4 regions of the Paenibacillus sp. FSL H8-0280 genome follow, and region 4 is predicted to be linked to each of the others. Evidence: riboswitches for the same ligand, from Rfam matches in the RefSeq annotation. Region 4 holds a riboswitch; each other region holds the start of a gene.
What was found. A riboswitch is a leader RNA that binds a small molecule or an ion and turns the genes downstream of it on or off. The one in region 4 is predicted to bind cyclic di-AMP.
Positions count from the first base shown of each region.

Region 1: linked by a shared signal. The riboswitch ahead of MHI12_RS06950 (hypothetical protein) and the one ahead of MHI12_RS17540 (3D domain-containing protein) in region 4 are both predicted to bind cyclic di-AMP.
Region 2: linked by a shared signal. The riboswitch ahead of MHI12_RS10295 (C40 family peptidase) and the one ahead of MHI12_RS17540 (3D domain-containing protein) in region 4 are both predicted to bind cyclic di-AMP.
Region 3: linked by a shared signal. The riboswitch ahead of MHI12_RS00525 (C40 family peptidase) and the one ahead of MHI12_RS17540 (3D domain-containing protein) in region 4 are both predicted to bind cyclic di-AMP.

Region 1 is NZ_CP150296.1:1,575,310-1,580,061, forward strand. Features, by position in the region: gene MHI12_RS06935 (urease accessory protein UreF) at 1-53, opposite strand, end outside; tRNA gene MHI12_RS06940 (tRNA-Leu) at 497-579, shown strand; gene MHI12_RS06945 (glutathione peroxidase) at 727-1,206, opposite strand; cyclic di-AMP (ydaO/yuaA leader) riboswitch at 1,578-1,753, shown strand; gene MHI12_RS06950 (hypothetical protein) at 1,869-2,267, shown strand; gene MHI12_RS06955 (HAD family hydrolase) at 2,395-3,078, shown strand; gene MHI12_RS06960 (Nramp family divalent metal transporter) at 3,221-4,516, opposite strand.
Region 2 is NZ_CP150296.1:2,269,353-2,274,104, forward strand. Features, by position in the region: gene MHI12_RS10270 (hypothetical protein) at 1-287, opposite strand, end outside; gene MHI12_RS10275 (xanthine phosphoribosyltransferase) at 492-1,073, shown strand; gene MHI12_RS10280 (hypothetical protein) at 1,171-1,500, shown strand; gene MHI12_RS10285 (hypothetical protein) at 1,620-1,838, shown strand; gene MHI12_RS10290 (carboxymuconolactone decarboxylase family protein) at 1,984-2,313, shown strand; gene MHI12_RS10295 (C40 family peptidase) at 2,387-2,851, opposite strand; cyclic di-AMP (ydaO/yuaA leader) riboswitch at 2,857-2,988, opposite strand; gene pelA (pectate lyase) at 3,408-4,370, shown strand; tRNA gene MHI12_RS10305 (tRNA-Leu) at 4,547-4,630, shown strand.
Region 3 is NZ_CP150296.1:107,505-112,256, forward strand. Features, by position in the region: gene rbsK (ribokinase) at 1-824, shown strand, start outside; gene MHI12_RS00515 (c-type cytochrome) at 899-1,258, opposite strand; gene MHI12_RS00520 (GNAT family N-acetyltransferase) at 1,409-1,903, opposite strand; gene MHI12_RS00525 (C40 family peptidase) at 2,259-2,729, opposite strand; cyclic di-AMP (ydaO/yuaA leader) riboswitch at 2,733-2,870, opposite strand; gene MHI12_RS00530 (hypothetical protein) at 3,116-3,967, opposite strand; gene MHI12_RS00535 (M1 family metallopeptidase) at 3,978-4,752, opposite strand, start outside.
Region 4 is NZ_CP150296.1:4,018,550-4,023,301, forward strand. Features, by position in the region: gene MHI12_RS17525 (PspA/IM30 family protein) at 1-239, opposite strand, end outside; gene MHI12_RS17530 (hypothetical protein) at 352-693, opposite strand; gene MHI12_RS17535 (polysaccharide deacetylase family protein) at 848-1,639, shown strand; gene MHI12_RS17540 (3D domain-containing protein) at 1,759-2,433, opposite strand; cyclic di-AMP (ydaO/yuaA leader) riboswitch at 2,436-2,631, opposite strand; gene MHI12_RS17545 (amino acid ABC transporter ATP-binding protein) at 2,849-3,571, opposite strand; gene MHI12_RS17550 (ABC transporter substrate-binding protein/permease) at 3,558-4,752, opposite strand, start outside.

The DNA.
Region 1 (4,752 bases), 2.4 Mb from region 4:
ATAGAGGAATCAAGCAGTTTGACATAATCGAGCAGCTTATTCCCACGGTTCACAATCATTCGCCTCCTGTGTTCGTTAAATGTCACTTAAAGTGACATTTATATTCCTTTTGTTTGCTTTATGTTTAAAAATCCGAATTATATGGTAGTTATCATCCCATAAATGTCCGCTTTTTGTCAATAGTATCCGTGAAATTTAATGGATTAAATTTGTAATTCAATATTTTTGTTATTTTATATAACTCACCGTGTTATTTATATGGCGAAGTGCAGGGAGGACCATATATAAGGAAGGACTATATATAAATGAATCAATAAGATCGACTCATACCGAAAAAGAGGGGATCAAATCTAATAATATGCAGTTCATGGGTAAAGATGACGAGATTATGCGATTTTTGATGAAAATGCCTAGCTGAAAAAGAAGTATTAAAAAATACTTTACTTTTAGTTCTGAACCCGGTATAATCAATTCTGTTGCCGATTATTTACGACATGCGGTCGTGGTGGAATGGCAGACACGCTATCTTGAGGGGGTAGTGGGCGTATGCCCGTGGAGGTTCGAGTCCTCTCGACCGCATCATATGAACGATTAAAAAGAAGCTTTCCGTTATTGGAAAGCTTCTTTTTTGTCTTTTTCGAACAGTATAACATCAAAGTTGAGAAAAAAAGCCATCCATTACCGGGGCAATACTGCTCTACCTTCCGGCTACGGGTGGCCTGTGTATTATTTTTGCAGCAAGTTCTTGATATCTTCTTCAATCTTGTCCGGTGTTGTTTTGGGAGCATAACGTTTAATGACCTGTCCGTTCTGATCCACAAGGAATTTGGTGAAATTCCATTTGATTGCTTTGGAGCCGAGCAGGCCAGGAGCTTCTGTACTAAGGTGTTGGAAAAGAGGGTGAGCGCTTGATCCGTTCACATCAATTTTCTCAAACATGGGGAAGCTCACGCCATAATTCATCTGACAGAACTCGGCAATATCGTCGGAAGATCCTTTTTCCTGTGCAAACTGGTTACTTGGGAAACCAAGAACTTCAAATGGAGCATCTTGAAACTTGTCTTGCAGTTCTTGAAGACCTTTGAATTGAGGGGTAAGGCCGCATGAGCTTGCCGTATTCACGATCAGGAGCACTTTGTCACGGTAGTCGGACATTTCAACTTCTTGACCGCGAAGGGTATTCACTTTGTAATCGTAGACTGTCATCTAAATCGCCTCCATTTATTTACTCTTATATCTTCTATTATATTGGTTACAATTAAATATTGCAAAACTAATATGGTGTTAAAAGAATCAAAACAGGCAAGTTGTGCGGAATACGTGAATGAATTGCGAAGGGATTTTCGTCAGAGTGAGAATTAGATAGCCTTGAAGAGATGGATAGAGTATAACCTTATTGTAAGCGTTATTATGGATGAGTATTGGCAAAAATCTGCCGATTCGGTGATCTGTGAGGACTTTACACCGTCATGGCACGGGTGTATGATTCATAACGTAATTTCAATTTAAACTAAATTGTATATGAAAAACGAAACAAACGATAATATCGCTCGATCTTATCTTAAGATATACGAACGATGTTTTAATCGCTGAGTTTCCATTCATTCATGAGTGGAAAACGGGGGAACCAACGGAATGCGCTGTCCAGGACAGTAGGCATTCATGGGGTGAATTTTCCGGTGACAGCCGGAAATAGGGCGACTCTCGCGCCCGAATCCGTCAGCTAACCTCGTAAGCGTTAAAGGGAGAGGCAACAAGCCGTACGCTGGTTCATGGCGTTTTCGCCATGGATTCTTTAAGAAGCGTTCGGGAGGCCTTGGTCCCCCACGCTTCTTTTTTGTTGTCTTTTCACGCCAAGGGAGGAACGAATGATGGATACTGAGATGATCTTAGTGACTGCTCCAAATGAAGCAGGACGCAAATTTATCAAATTACTGATGTACAAAAAAATGCCGTTTGCCGTTCTAACCAACAGTGCAGGGGAAGAGCGCAGACTCCGTAGAATCGGAGTAGAACATGTCATTCGCATGAACACGGCTGCAGCTCAAAAATGGTTTTTGCCGCAGGGCAGCGTAGGCAACGTGTTTATTTTCGAAAACAGCCTGAATCTGACCTGTCGTTATTTACAGATCTGCCGTTCATGGACATCGAAATCCCTGTGCGTCATTACGGAGCAAAGCCATCCAAAGGGCATCTATCGGGGCATGGGCGCAGACCGGATTGTATATTCGCTCAATGGGGAAGTTGGCTTTCTCCTCAATGGTTAATGCCATAGCTTGTGATTGCTCAGGTGTAAGGTGCCTGTTATAATTGAATGTATCGATAAACGGAAGTTTGAGGAGACTCATGCATGATGGTGAGTCTTCTTTTTTATGGTTACAAGGAGGAATTGGCGTGCCGGATGTAGGTGGATTAAAATGGTTGTTTTTTGATGTTGGAGATACGCTGGTGGATGAATGGGAGCCGGTTGATGATATTATCGGACAGTTCGTCCGTGAAGCTTGTGCTTTAGGGTATCCAGTGAAAATTGATGCGGTACGCGAACTGTTTGCCAACTGTTACCGAAAATATGAGCAATGGCCGATGAGAGTGGCGATTCGCACATTCGTTGAAGACGAGGGACACCAGAAACAGATTCAGGACAAGCTGAAGTTTCAAAAAGATCTTGAACGTCCTTTTCCTTCAGCGGATTCCGTTCTTCAGCAGTTGTCACGGCATTATCGCATTGGCATTATTGCCAATCAGAGTCCAGGAACGGAAGAGAGACTGGAGAGCTACGGCTTGCGGAAGTATGTTGATGTTCTGGCATGTTCGGCTGAAGAAGGAGTGTCCAAGCCAGACCCTGAGTTATACGCTGTGGCCTTGAAACAGGCCGGTTGTGAACCGGAGGAAGCTGTCATGATCGGCGATCGGATCGATAACGACATTATACCTGCTCAGAATCTGGGCATGCGGACGATTCGAATTATGCAGGGTTACGGAAGATTCCAGCCAGAATTATCGGATGACCAACGTGCGGATTGGACTGTTGATTCATTGGATCAACTCTTGCCGTTACTGATGCCAAATCAGGATTAGATTCAGATGGTTGTTTATTGGAGTTTGAGTTTTACTATAAAAGGAAACACCTTGCTATATTGCAACAATAAAGGCTGATCAACTTGGGTATAAAATACCGGAGTTGATCAGCCTTTTTAGTAACGAGTCGATTTGAACGAGATTAGAACAAACGGATCGTCTGAATGATCAGATATACATTCAGTACAACGATAATCGCGGCAATGACCCATGAGATGATTTTGAGCCACAATTTGTTGGCGAATGCACCCATGCTTTTTTTATCACTTGTGAACATCACCAGGGGAATTACAGCAAAGGGCAATTGAAGCGACAGCACGACCTGGCTCAGAATGAGCAGTTCTTCTGTGCCATGTTCTCCTGCAATGGCTGTCACAATTACCGCCGGGATGATGGCGATCAGACGTGTGACCAGTCTGCGCAGCCAAGCCGGAATTCGAATGTTCAGAAAACCTTCCATAACGATCTGCCCAGCGAGTGTACCTGTAAGGGTAGAGTTCTGACCTGATGCTAACAGCGCCACACCGAACAGGATACTTGCAACCGTAGTACCTAATAGAGGTGTCAGCAGATGATAGGCATCTGCGATCTCGGCAACCTGCGTCATACCAGCACTGTGGAATACAGCAGCAGATACAATCAGGATAGCCGCATTGATGAACAGGGCCAGTGTCAACGCGATCGTAGAATCCATGGTCGAGTACCGAATGGCTTCTTTTTTGCCCTGTGGTGTCTGTTCGATCTGACGGGTCTGCACAATGGAAGAATGCAGGTACAGATTATGCGGCATCACGGTTGCTCCGATAATACCAATGGCGATATAGAGCATAGCCGGATTTTGCAGAATCTCAACATTTGGTACAAAACCATGGAGAACACCGCCCATATCCGGTTTCGCCAGAAACAGGTCAATGCCGAAGCAGAGGGCTATGGTTGCCATCAGCACAATGACGAGAGTTTCCAGAGCGCGGAAACCTTTGTTTTGCAGTACAAGAATCAGGAGTACATCGACTGCGGTGATAATAACGCCGTATAACATGGGGATGTTAAATAACAGCTTTAACGCGATGGCAGAACCAATGACTTCAGCCAGATCGGTGGCTGCAATGGCAAGCTCACACAGTATCCATAACATCATGACAACAGGCATGCTGAATCGTTCACGACAGGCTTGAGCCAGATCCCGTCCAGTGACGATGCCGAGCTTGCCAGCCAGCGACTGAAGGACAACGGCCATCAGGTTCGATAACAGGATAACGGATAACAAGGTATACCCGAACTGCGAGCCGCCTGCGATATCTGTTGCCCAGTTCCCGGGGTCCATGTAACCTACGGCAACGAGGTATCCTGGGCCTACAAAGGCGAGGAATTTCTTCCACCATGCAGCATTCTGCGGAACTTTCATGGAACTATGTGCTTCTCCAAGGGAAGGGGCCATGCCCGCAGTAGATAATGATTCTCTTGAAGGAGCGTTGAACGGATTTTTTTTACTCATACGATAATCACCTGACTTTGAATTATTGATTTGGAGATATTGATGCGGGACAACCCGCTCTTGATATATCTAAGTTTTTATGTTTATTGTTACATTGTACTCCTTCAATTATTTTTGTCTAGTGCAACTTTTATGTATCAGCACAAAATTTCGGTTGTAGCTTGAAGATGCCCCTTCGT
Region 2 (4,752 bases), 1.7 Mb from region 4:
CCAATGAGAATGAGAAGGGTCACCCAGGTGATCCATTTGCCCGCCTTGTGGCCGAATAAATGTTTGTTTAGATCCTCATAAGAGCGGGACCCGGTATCGTGAGCGATCAGCATCATTTTGGTACCTAACCAGACAAAGAGCATGGTGGATAAGCCTATGGTGATGGTGGCCCATTTGCCATACTGGGTAAAAAACTGCAAAATTTCCTGCCCTGTAGCGAAGCCGGCTCCAACCACCGTTCCAATGTATGTAAATGCGATCTGCAGCACCCGAAATGCCTGTTTCATGTGTTTCCCCTCTCAGGCCCCTGTATAGTTTGGACATGCGGGTACCATGGTACAAGGTATGCTTGACCCACGAAAGTCATGACAATGGATAATGAGCTTTGGCTTGAAATGCGTCCCAAGGACAGCGCCCAGGCAATTTCGCTTGAACTTATAGATAGATATATGATACTTTTACCTCATAGGATAGGCTTGGGAGGTCAAATCATGGAATTATTGAAACAACGAATTTTACAAGAAGGTGTGGTTATCTCGGATCAAGTATTAAAGCTGGATGGTCTGTTGAACCACCAGATTGATCCTGCATTAACGATGGAGATGGGACGTGAGTTTGCTGCCCGTTTTCGTGAAAGTGGAGTAACTCGGGTAATCACGGTAGAATCCTCAGGGATTCCGGTTGCTTTTGCAGCAGCCTATGAACTTGGGGTGCCCCTTGTATTCGCCCGTCGTAAAAAAACACTTCTGGCTGATCCTGATGCTTACTGTGAACGTGTACCGTCCTTTACCAAAGGAATTGTAACTGACATTATGGTATCCCGCGAGTTCATTCATGAGAATGACCGTATTTTGTTCATTGATGATATTATTGCCAATGGAGATGCCGCTCGTGGCGTCATCAAAATTATCGAGCGTTCCGGTGCGGAACTCGTCGGATTCGGCGTTGTGGTCGAGAAAAGTTTTCAGGCGGGGGCACGCACGATTCGTGAACAGGGTATTCCGGTGGAAGCCTTGGTACGCATTCGTTCCCTGAACGATGGTACGGTACAATTTGACGATAACGAAATGTGACATTTTAAAGGAATAGGGCCTATTTTTTGAACTATGCCTTTGCATGACCGCCGATTTCATTTATAATGGGGTTATGTTAGGGAGAGGAGGCAACACCATGGGGAACCAACCGGCAACAGAACAATTTTTTAATGATAAGCTGGCGGAATCGAAAGTTCATTTTGAACGTGCCCTGGATTGTAAACATACGGAATTCGATGACCTTTATCCCTATATGATTGAACATCCTCAATTTTTCTGGTACAAACGCTATGTTGCCTGGTCAGAATTACTGACGATTGTAGGCTTGTGCGAAGAGTTGTCCTTCTCTTGGAAAGAACAATTTACACCGCATCAAGTGGAGTACCTTGAAGAACGTGTGATGTCCGCCAAAGTGCTTGATTTTTGGTTCGAGAAGAACGACAGCAAAGAGCACGCGCAGCGGTAACTTTCAGTCGGGACATAATTTCGAATGACATGACAGTCCAATACAGTCACGTGAGACCTAAATGACATTTCATTTAGGTCTCTTTTTGTAAATAAATTTGGAATATAGGAGCCATGAAGATGATTAGTGATACAGAACTGGACGCCCTGCGTCTGTCAGGTGAGAAAGTAAGAGTAGTACGGGACGAGCTGGAATCTAACGATGTAACCGGGATTGTGGTTGCCTGGGATGGCGAGCAGGTACTTATCCGTCGTCAGAATCGACGTGTCGTGAAGCTGGATCGCGGTTACCGATATCAGCTGTTCAGCGAGCCGCGCCAGAGTCCACTTAGTGGATAGCAATCGCTTATAATTGAGCAGGAACTTTGAGCGTTTAAATGTTTGGAATTACCATGATTTCTTGGCATAATTGGCTCACTCGGGAGAGAAGATAGGTACAGTGAGGAAGATCTGTAACTATAGCCGAGAGGGTGTGCTACAAGCCATGACATTGATGAATGATAAAGTTCATGCCTACAAGGATCAGATTGGAGCATTAAGCGATGTACTGCCAGGTGTGGTGAAGTCGTATCATGAGTTTACCGGAGAATGTTTCCAACCTGGCGTGATTGATGCCAAGACAAAACAGCTAATTGCACTCGGCATTGGATTATTCGCCAACAATGAAGTATGTACCTTCTACCATGTAGAAGAAGCCCGTGCCAAGGGAGCAACAGATCAGGAGATTATGGAGACCGTTGCGGTGGCCGGAGCTGTTGGAGGAGGACATGCCCTGTCTCAGGGTGCGATGCGAGTGCAGAAGGCGCTGCATTAGTAAGTAATGCAACATACATTTTTAAGTACAAAAAAGGCATCCGGTTAATAACCGATGCCTTTTTGTATGTGAATCACATTTTACCTAACATTTTATCATACATAAACTGTCCAGTTACCCGACGTGCTGTTACATAGCGGTCATTGAAGTATGGATTCGATAACTTTGTGATGCTTACACCTTTACTGCTGGAGGCATGAGCGAATTGTCCGCCGCCGATATATACACCTGTATGTGAAATGCCTTTGCCTGTTGTATTAAAGAACACCAGATCACCTGTCCGAACATTGCTCTTGGATACAGGCGTACCTGCTTTGGCTTGCTGCTGAGAAGTACGTGGCAATTCAATGCTGTATTTGTTGAAAAGATATCTCATAAAACCAGAACAGTCGAAGCCGGCTACAGTCGTGCCACCCCATTTGTAAGGAATACCTGTCATGTTGTTCACTACGGAGTTGATACTGCTTGCCTCTGTGCTTGTTGCCCCGGATGTAAATAATACAGCTGCTCCAAAAATGGAGATAATCAGTTTTTTCAAAATCAATGTTCTCCCTTCGATGCCTACGGAGTTAGCTAAGGGTTCGGTAGAAGGTTCCCTATATTTCCTATGTATAAGAATAATTCACCCAAATTGGTTCCCCCGTTTTCAAACATGAAACTCGGCAATGAATAATTAAGTTTTTGTAACTATTTGAAACTATATTGCATAAATGCGTAATTGTCAAACCCATTTAAACCCTTTCTTAATACCTCAATGTTAGCGGAATTAAGGTTTTTATATGAAAAAAGGGATCAACTTTGGGTATCATTCATGACAAAAACGTCATTATTGATTCGTTTAAGACGAATTTGGATAAATAAATAGGTTTGTCATGAGTTAAAAGAACTATTCCGTTATGTAGAATTAGAGAGATTATATTCATTAAGTTGCATATATTGACAAAAATCGATTTTTTGCATAATATCTGATTATCCAATCCACATATTGGATTTAAATTGATTTTATTATGCGATAAATATAAATAAAGGAGGTTTAGGGACGCGTATCATAGATAAAGTAGAAGTGGAAGATTTATAAAAACGAACATAGGAGAGTGTTACATTTGAAAGCGAAGAAATTAGTTACTTTTGTCCTGGCATGTACGATGGTGTTCTCAGCAGTTGGAATGGCAGTTCTTCCTGTAGGGACGGTATCTGCTGCGGATGCATCAGGTACAACAGCGAGTATTTTTGATATTTTGAAGAACCAGCTGCCGGATGGAGGTTGGAGAAAAGATTATAAACAGACAAGTGGAGAATGGGCAAAGTCCACGATAGACAACAAGGCTACATACTCAGAAATTAGAAGATTGGCGAAGGAATTTAAAAAGACGAATGATCCGCGTTACTCCACAGCTGCAATCAAAGGAATTAACTTTTTGATCAACATGCAGTATTCAAACGGCGGATGGCCACAGGTCTATCAAAGCTCCGGATATCACAAGCATATTACCTACAATGATGATGCCATGATTAATGTAATGATCATGCTCGATGAAGTAGCAGCACGCAAAGGTGATTTCTCGTTTATTGATAGTACACTTGCTAATCGCAGTAAAAATTCAGTTGCCAAAGGTGTGGAGGCGATTTTGAATACACAAGTCGTTTCAGGCGGTAAGCTGACAGGATGGGGACAACAACATGATTCCAGTTCCCTTAAACCAGCGAGCGCAAGAATCTACGAAGTGCCATCGCTGACAGCTGGAGAGAGTGTAACGATTGTTAAATTCCTGAAAACCAGACCTGCTAACGCTAAAATTACCGCATCTATTAAAGGAGCGGAGGCTTGGTTTAACAAGGTAAAAATTACGGGTTACAAGTATGAAAGAGCTAATGGAGATAGTAAAATTATCGCTGATTCCAAAGCTGCACCAATTTGGGCACGCTTCTATGAGATAGGAACGGATAAACCAATCTTTATTGGTCGTGACGGGGTAGTTAAATACAAATTAAGTGATATTGATAAAGAAAGAAGAGGCGGTTATGCATGGTATGGTAACTGGCCTTCCAAGCTGTAATTTGAAGTATGCTTCCGTTTTAATGAACCAAACTATTAGCAGCAGTTAAAGGTAGAGCCCGAATCGACATGGACGTCTGGTTCGGGCTTTATTGTTATTATTTTCAGTGTTGACATGATAGATTCCGCATGATATATTATTTCTTGTCGCCGATATTGATGACGGAGATACAATATGCGGTCGTGGCGGAATTGGCAGACGCGCACGGTTCAGGTCCGTGTGGGCTAACCCCCGTGGAGGTTCGAGTCCTCTCGACCGCATCTAAAAAAAAGACTCCTTAAGCTAACGCTTAAGGAGTCTTTTTTGCATTTTTTGATATAACACTAACATTAGACTTAAGTATCCAAGAGGTTAGTGCTTAGCTGCACGTACAGCAAATGTC
Region 3 (4,752 bases), 3.1 Mb from region 4:
CCGCTGCGCGTCTGGGTGGACAGACTACGATGATTGGTGCGGTGGGATCGGACGGTTTTGGCGAACGTCTGCTGCACAGTCTGACGGAAAGTGGTGCAGATGCCTCGCAGGTTCGCATATTGGAAGACACGGTTACAGGGACGGCTTCCATCTGGCTTTCTCGGGGAGACAACCGGATTATTGTTATTCCTGGTGCGAATGGGCGAGTGGTGCCTGAGATGCTGGAAGAGGCGGATACGGTAAAAAGCCTGACTGCAGCCGCAGCGGTGCTGCTACAGCTGGAGATCCCGCTGCCAGCGGTTACCCGCGCCGCCCAACTGGCGGCTGAAGGCAGCGCACTGGTGGTGCTCAACCCGGCTCCCGCGGTGCCGGGTCTGCCCCAGGAGCTCCTGCGGTGCGTCGACGTTGTCACGCCGAACCGCAGCGAGCTTGCCGTGCTTACCGGCCGGGATCATCTCCGGCCGGAAGACCTGGATGCGGCGGTCGCAGAGCTCGCCGCATCCCTGGGGGCCGCTGTCGTCACGACGCTCGGCCCCGAGGGGGCTGTGTACGCGGCGGCGCCTGGTGGCCGCGTACAAGCAGGGCGTGCCGGCGCTTGCCGTGCGCCCGGCTACGCCGTAAGCGCCGTCGATACGACCGGCGCTGGCGATTGCTTCAACGGCGCGCTGGCGGTAGCCCTCGCGCGCGGTGAGACTTTGGACGCGGCCGTAGGCTTCGCCATGGGTGCGGCCGCGTTATCCGTGACAAAGCTCGGCGCCCAGTCCGGGATGCCGTCCGCACGTGAAGTTGAGGCCTTTCTGGCTGAGCATGCCGCAGAGGCTTAATAATTGATATAACAAAGAGGCTCTTATTCTCCCAAAAGGGGATTAAGCGCCTCTTTGTTATGCGTGTGCAGAGATTATTTCTTCTCTGACAGCCACATGGCGATATTTGCAATCTCTTCATCCTGCAGTTTGCCCTTGAAGGAAGGCATACCACCACCTTTACCTTTGACAATCGTAGAATAGATCTTCTCCAGATCATCCTGGCTGCCGATGTTGGCCAGAGCAGGTCCTACGCCACCTTGAAGCTGATCCCCGTGACAGGAGATACAATTGGCTTTGACCAGTGCTTCAGCTTGTCCGGCATCCAATGTTACTTCCGGCATGGTTGGCTTGGCTTCTTCAGCCACTTCTTCTTTCCCTGGAAGCGTAAACATTAAAACAATAGCTAAAGCGCATGCTGCAAAAAATACTCCGCTCATGATCCATTTGTGCATCCCTTATGTCCCCTCCAGAATGAAAGATCATCTAACCTGAAACTATCCATATCATTATAACGGAACCTGTACTGACATCATAGCATTTTGTGGGAATTTTTTGAACTAATCACATAACAAGGGGCAAATTTGGTTGTTTTGCAATGGATTCTAACCGCGAGGCCCTTCATAAACCATACAGTGAAAGGGCTTCAAGCCGCTTGGGGTCTGTCGTTCGTATGTATCCTGGGTGACAAATCCACTCTTCAGATAGACTTGAATGGCACGAGCATTCCAAGTGAGTACTTCCAGATCAATCTCATTCGTGGGATTTCGGCGAATAGCTTCCTGTACAATGGCAGTGACAAAAGCTGTCCCTTGACCCTGACCACATAGCTCTGGATGCATGCCAAGGCCAATCCGGGTTACCCTTTGAAGTGGGAAGTATTGAGCAAACCCACATATACGATCGTTCTGATCCAGGACGATTGCATATTGCTCCTGCCGCAGCTGTGCATCTCCGAATTCCACTTCCAGAGCTTTCATCTGCTCCCAGGGGAGCCAGCTGTAGATATTGTAAGGCGGATCATACTGCCAACTGCAGATAAGCTCCGCATGTTCTTCTCGCATGGGTACAACGTGAAACGTCACAGGGGTTTCCTTCATACACCTGCATGCTCCTTTCCTTGAAACAGAACTCTCTGTCCACTCTACAAAAGTGATGTTCATTTAGCAAGTCTTCCTTCTCAAGAAAAAAAATGAAACAAAAGTTCCGGTAATTTCGTTTATATTATAACGGGATGGGTAAAAACATCATAAGGGCACGGACGAACGAACGCAAAATGAACCTGTTGATGTCGCAGGATATACCCCGAGTATAACTTGCAACATGAATAAGGATTGAAGCACAAAAAAACCGCCGGATACATTCCTGCGGAGAATGTACCGGGCGGTTCTGTTATGCTTCTTGCTTCGTTCCAGTATGGTTAATGGTTACAGCATCATGTTGCTCAGCTTGTCCCTAGTCAAGGGCCAGTGATTCATATGCGTCCGTGCTCATAATCCGTTTTGCGCCAACATAACGATTGGCCCAATAGTTTTCACTCAATGCACTGATCGTAACGCCTTTGGAAGAAGAGGAGTGTGCGAACTTTCCATCCCCTACAAAGATACCTACATGAGATACGCCTTTACCTGTTGTATTAAAGAACACCAGATCGCCAGCTCTCATCTCCATGCGGGATACGGAATCGCCCATGTCGAATTGGGAACTGGATTGGCGTGCCAAATCAATACCCAACTTGTCGAATACATACCGTGTAAATCCGGAGCAGTCAAAGCCGTTAAGCGTTGTTCCCCCACTTTTGTATGTAGTTCCCATTGCTGAATCAATTACTGTGTCCATCTTTGAATCTGCGAATGCGCTACCTGCACCAAGTGATAAAGCAAATGTGATGCTAAGTACAGCTGCGGTTAATTTCTTCTTGAACAAGAGATATTCCCCTTCCAACGCCTGCGAGGTTAGCTTAAGGATTCGGTTGAAGGTCCCCTATGATCCCTCTGTAGCAAGATCAATTCACCCATAACTGGTTCCCCCGCTTCCCAGGTGCCAGGAATTTGGCTATGCTAGTTATGCACCTGCGAAATCAAGAAATGACGATTTAATTTTAAGTAGTTACAAATATGAATGTAAAGATTACAAAGTTGTTACTAAAAACTCACTGCGATTATTGTAACAGAGGAGTACGGCTTTGGCAACGTTTAGCAACAAATTTAGCAAAAAAAACCTCGACCTTTGACGGGGAAAGGTTGAGGTTTGCCTATTTATAAGTACATATTAGGCCATGAGTTTAACATGTGATGGTAACAATTTTTAAACTATCTGCTCTCACCTTTGGATATTTTGGACTGCCATAATCGGAAATGGCTGCATATTTTCCACAGACTCAATAGACATCTGGCAAGTGGATACGTCTGTTGTAGTATAAGTCCGGTCAGTCCCGTTAATAACCATGAGGCTGTAGTGAATGCCCCAAAGACGAGCAAGTGTACTCCACCCAGTAGGAGTGAAATGCCGATTACAGCGATGAGATGACGCAGTGCAATCCAGAGTGCTTTGAGGGTACCGTGAGCCCCGCCTTCTCCTTCTGGTGCCGAAACACCGAACTGCATGTAGAGTATGACATGGTGGATGATCCAACCATATACAATCCAGGCAGCAACATAAGGTATACCAGGCAAAAGTAATTGAAGGGAATGAAATCCGTCCATGAGAATCGAGTAGAGCTTCGGTATGAGCCAGTAGGCGGGCAGAAGTATCAATAATGTACGTATGGTGTGGAGCAGCAGCATCGGTTTCCACAGATTTTTGATTCCGCGGACAAAGGGGATGCGCTCTTCTGTAGAATTAAAGTGCTGAAGTGAGTAGAGCAGTCCTGCCTGAATGAGGGGGCTGATCAACATGCGAACCAGCAGCATGCCCCCGAGAATCCAAAGATAACGATGAACCTCTGGATGGGTAGACAGGTTAAGTTGACTTTCCATTTTGAACAAAAGTGTACTCAGCTCCCCGGCATCAGCATCTGGATAGCGCAGGAGTAGTGGGATGACCGCCGATTGTACCATTCGATAGAAGAAATATCCCCAAATGAGTTGATAAAGAAATAAGAGTGCGGCAATGAACATATGCTGACGGACGAGAAACCAGCCTTCACGTATTTTCGCTTTCACCGTTTCCACCTCACCATGACAGACCTCCGAATATGGCTTCTATTAGTTTGGTTACACTCATGCTCCAGCGGGATTTCGCCCGCTCATCCAGTCCGGATTTCAGGAAATTGTTCATATGGCGGTTCTCCAGCACGATCGAGTACAGGGGATCGGTCATGGCCCAGGATACGGGGGATGTGTGAGTTAATTTATACGTGATGCGATCTTCTTTGCCATTCCATTGCTTGGTGAGGATATGCCCGTCTTCAAAAGCAATGCGAACAGGAACGGCGCTGTAGTCACTGCCTTTTTTCGCTATCGTCACGGATGACTCGTACAATGTTTGCCCGTCTTTCTGTACGGGCGTAACACGAATCTTCTCTACAGCAAAGTCAGCCATCCCGTTACCATAGACATATTGGTCAAAATAATCAGACCAGGAAGTGCGGGTCACTTGTTCCACAATTTTCTGAAAATCAGCCGAAGTGGGATGTTTGAAACGGTACTTCTTCACATAGGTAGAGAGAATGCGTTCCATCTTTTTTGTGCCGACTTGATGTTCGATACCAAGCAATACAAGTTTGCCACGTGTATAGACATTGGCTGCATACTCATTCTGTGAATCGAACTTCCAGGATTCTTGTGTTAAAGATGAAGGAGACGTAATCAGTCCCGATTGTACCGGCAGATTCGGAATCAATCCGTATTCCTGCTCCATCAGTTTGTCTTCTGCATAAGAGGTGAACCCCTCATCCAGCCAGGCTTCCTCGAATTCGTTGCTGGCAACCATGCCGTAGAAGTACTGG
Region 4 (4,752 bases):
CGTGCCGCCGTATGCGCCTGCTCTTCACGTTTCTTCACAAGTGCTTCCTGCTCTTCGAATAACTGCTTGAACTTCTTCTCAATGGCGATCTGTTGAGCTACTGCTTTCTCCGCATCTTCCAGATCCTCTTGCATGTCACGGATATATTGGTCCGTCATCTTGATTGGATCTTCCGCTTTGTCAATAATGGCGTTAACGTTAGACATGGTTAAATCACGCAATCGTTTGAAAATGGACATTATGTTATTCCTCCTAGTCGATATTACATCGTATATAAACATACATACGTAACAATCTACAACTCGTTTCAATTTTAGCAAATAAAATCAAAACATGCGATTGCTCTTTATGTTAGGAAGATCGTTTATCCTTGTTCAGATGATCCTCCATCAGCCTCTCTGCAGTCTGCACGATTTCGTCGATCTGCATCCGCGTGATGGAATCAAAATGAATACCCATGATCACCGTAACGGTTACTTTCAGCTGCAGGGCAGCCTTTCGGGCAAGCCGCTCACACAGCTCTTGTTCCTTATGCCCAGGAATATGTACCGTCGTCCCGCTTACGCGCTCATGATCCACGTAGAACGTGGCTACGGCGCCAATATGCGCCTTTCCTCCGGTAACGAGAAAAACCTTATCCTCTCCTGCTTCAATCACCTGTAAACGTATGGATTTCAAATCATATGTACTCATATCCTATCCACCTATCCTTTTCTATATGTTATATATGGAGGAATTATGGCTGTCATAAGCTAAATCCGCAATGAAACTTCTCACACTACGCATATTTTATGGAACCCTCGGGCATACCAAGGAGAACGTCATTTTGGAAAAGGAGGCCGTTATTATGCGCGTACGCCTCATTATGCTGATGGTTATCGTTATTTTTCTCGGGGGATATCATGCTCCAGTTTCATCGCGGGATGTTTCAGGCCCGTCAATTGAATCAGTATCAGGTTCGGATTCTGCGGAAGAAGAACAACTGACATTGGGACAGTTACGTCAAAAATATGCGGATACGTTCAAAACCAATGGTCCTTCAACCAAGAAGGTTGCACTGACTTTTGATGATGTACCTGATCCACGATTTACTCCACAAGTGCTGGATGTATTGAAGAAATACAATGTCAGAGCTACATTCTTCATCGTGGGTAGTCGTGCTGAGAAACATCCGGATCTGGTGAAACGCATCGTTAAGGAAGGGCATATGGTTGGTAATCACAGCTACAATCATCCTGAATTCAGTAAGCTGTCGATGAATGCCTTTCGCAAACAAATTTTACATACCGGGGATATTATTCGACGTTTGGCGGGATATACGCCCAAGATGATTCGGCCACCTTATGGAGACATTAATGAAGAACAGCTGAGATGGGCTGCCAAACAACACTATAGCATTGTGAACTGGAACGTAGACTCCCTGGACTGGAAAGGCCTCTCCAAGGAAGAGGTGAAGGATAACGTCCTATCTGCCGTGAAACCTGGCTCCATCGTTCTGCAACATGCAGGAGGCGGTGTGGGATCTAACCTGAACGGTACGATTGAGGCATTGCCTGAAATAATTGAAGAACTGCGTAACCGGGGATATGAACTGGTCACCTTGGACGAAATGCTGGGATTGCCAAAGGCCAAAGATTAGGATGACCGTGATAACAAATAATGAGAATATTAATGAGAATATTAAAAGGGTGCTGTTCAATCGCAAATTAGCGACTGGCAGACACCCTGTTTGAATTCATTTTAAATGTTATTTTCTCTCTACTTCAGAATGTACAGTTCGACATCCTGAAAACCAAATGAGCTTACAGACTGTTTGCTACCCGGGATAAAAATATCAATCCGGTGACCCTTGATTGCACCGCCCACATCACGTGCTGTGGCTACAAAAGCCTGTTTTGGCAATCCTGGATGGCTGTGACCAGTTACCAGTACTTTGGTTCCAAGTGGAATTACACTTGGATCAACTGCAATCGTACCCAGTTCAAGGTCATTTCCGAAATAATCGACTGCACCCCAGCCTCCATTTTCAGACGGATCTGCTGAGTATGCCGTTGCTTTCACGTTCACAGCTTTGCTGTAATCGAATGTTTTACCCCAGGCTTGAACAACTTTGTTATCTGCGTTAACGTCCAAGCTCGCTGTAGTAACAGTCTTCGCTTGGGCCTTGCTCTCCGTTGCCGCAGCGGCTGCAACATTGTTTGCCTTACCGGGAATCGTAATTTTCAAACCACCATAAATGTTGTAAGCCGAAATGTCGTTGTTTGCTTTAACCAACGTGTTGAGTGCTACTCCATATTGTTTCGATAAGGTGTAGAAGGTATCCCCTTCTTTGGCCACATGAACTGAATCGGCGTGAGCCGGAACGGCTTGAATGAGCATTGCTGTTGTCATTAATGCTACTGCTGTTTTGGCTATACGTTTCTTGTTAATCATGGTCTTCCTCCCTCATTGTGCCTGCGAAGTTAGTTGTCGGATTCGGATGAGGAGCCCACCCTATAGGTTCTTCGTTACATCTGAAACGTTATGTACCCTAATTCACCCCAAGCAGTGTGCCGTAGATCTTCCCCCTGCACAATCTGCATCGTTACATCCCCCACACTCCCTGTCCGGAAGTTTCGGCAGAGTTCAATATATCACAATTTTGTAACCTGAACTTGTAGTAATTCTTACCAAATGGTTTTTAGCATGTCATCATATTTAAGAATACTGCATTCTTTAGAATTATTGGATGACCTGATTCCTTTACATCTGGTAACAGAATAGTTACTTTTCAAATCTATAAATGATTAATACGCACAAAAAAATAGCGTTACCGACTCGATGTCAGTAACGCTATTTAATCTTTCATTTAGAGTACTTTGGCAAGAAAATCACGTGTACGTGAATTTTTGGGTGCTCCAAACACCTCATCAGGTGTTCCCTCTTCCACAATAACCCCGCCATCCATGAACAGGATGCGGTCTCCCACTTCACGTGCAAAACCCATCTCATGTGTCACGATGACCATCGTCATCCCGCCTTCTGCAAGACGTTTCATGACATCCAGCACTTCGCCGACCATCTCAGGGTCCAGTGCTGAAGTAGGCTCGTCAAACAGCATCACATGCGGCTGCATGGCCAATGCTCTAGCAATGGCGATCCGCTGCTTCTGTCCACCTGACAGCTGATTCGGGAATGTATCTTTTTTATCGTACAAGCCCACGGTGTTAAGCAGATCAGCGGCGATTTTCTCCGCTTCCTGAGTGGATTGTTTCTTCACTTTAATCGGAGCAATCGTAATGTTTTGCTCTACCGTTTTGTGTGGGAACAGGTTGAAATGCTGGAACACCATACCCATCTTCTCACGAGTCGCATTGATGTTGTGCTTCGGATCGGTGATTGACACGCCTTCAAAATCAATCTCACCCGAGGTAGGCTGTTCCAGCAGGTTCAGACAACGTAAGAATGTACTTTTACCCGAACCGGAAGGACCGATAACCACGACAACCTCACCTTTGCCAATCGTCACGTTAATGCCCTTAAGTACATCGTTATTTCCATAAGATTTGTGTAATTGTCTAACGTCTATCACTTGCACTCAACTTCCTTTCCAGTCGTCCCAGCAGCTTGGACAAAATGAACGTCATTACAAAGTAGATGGCTGCTGCAATCAAAAATGGACTCAAGCCTTGGTACGTAATGTTTTTGACTACACTTGCCTGATACATAATATCCACCATACCGATAACGGAGATAATGGAGGATTCTTTGATGATAGTTATGAATTCATTACCGATCGCTGGTAATACAGCTTTGAAGGCTTGTGGCAATATGATATAACGCATCGCGGCGCCTCTTCCCATACCTAATGAACGCGCTGCCTCCAACTGACCACGATCCACACCTTGAATACCCGCACGGAAAATCTCTGCCAGATACGCACCACTATTAATGGAAAGCGTGATGATACCTGCCTGAAGGGCAGTGAAGTTAATGCCAAAGGACAGGGAGAAACCATAGTAAATAATCATCAACTGTACCAACATCGGTGTGCCACGGATCACTTCAACGTAAGCAGTACCGATCCAGCGCAAGATTGCAGCGTCATGCAAACGGAACAAACAGATGATCAATCCAATAATTACCCCGAAGATAACCCCAAGTGCAGACAACAGAAGTGTGTATCCTACACCTGTAGCATAGAAACTTTTGTACTCCCAGAATACTTGGAAAATATTTTGTGATTTGTTCGCTTTATCCGCCATCAAGAGGCTGGCGTCCGTCACCATCTGATTGATTTTATCTTCACTTTTCAGTCGCTCCAGTGTTCCATTTACTGCAGCTAGCAGCTCGGTATTCCCTTTACGAATCCCGATTGCCGCTTCTGCTTGCTCTTCGTCCGGAACAGCAGCAGCAAGTCCAATGATATCGTCCAGATAACCTGCAGCAACGGTATCTTCAACGATTGCCGCGTCAATGCGTTTTGTTTGCAGTTGAAGCACGATATCCGAGATTTTATCCAGCGCAGTAAGCTTCGCTCCTGGAATACTCTGTCCGATCGTTTCCTGAATGGAGCCTTTCTGAACGCCAATCTTCGCATTTTCAAGTTCTGCCATAGTTGGATATTTGTCTTTATCCACATTGCGAACCATAATCACTTGTTTTGATTTATAATAGGTGTCGGAAAAATCGATACTTTTCTTCCGCTCATCCGTTGGCGTCATACCTGAAATCACCAGATCAACACGCCCGCTCTGCAATGAAGGCAGAAGA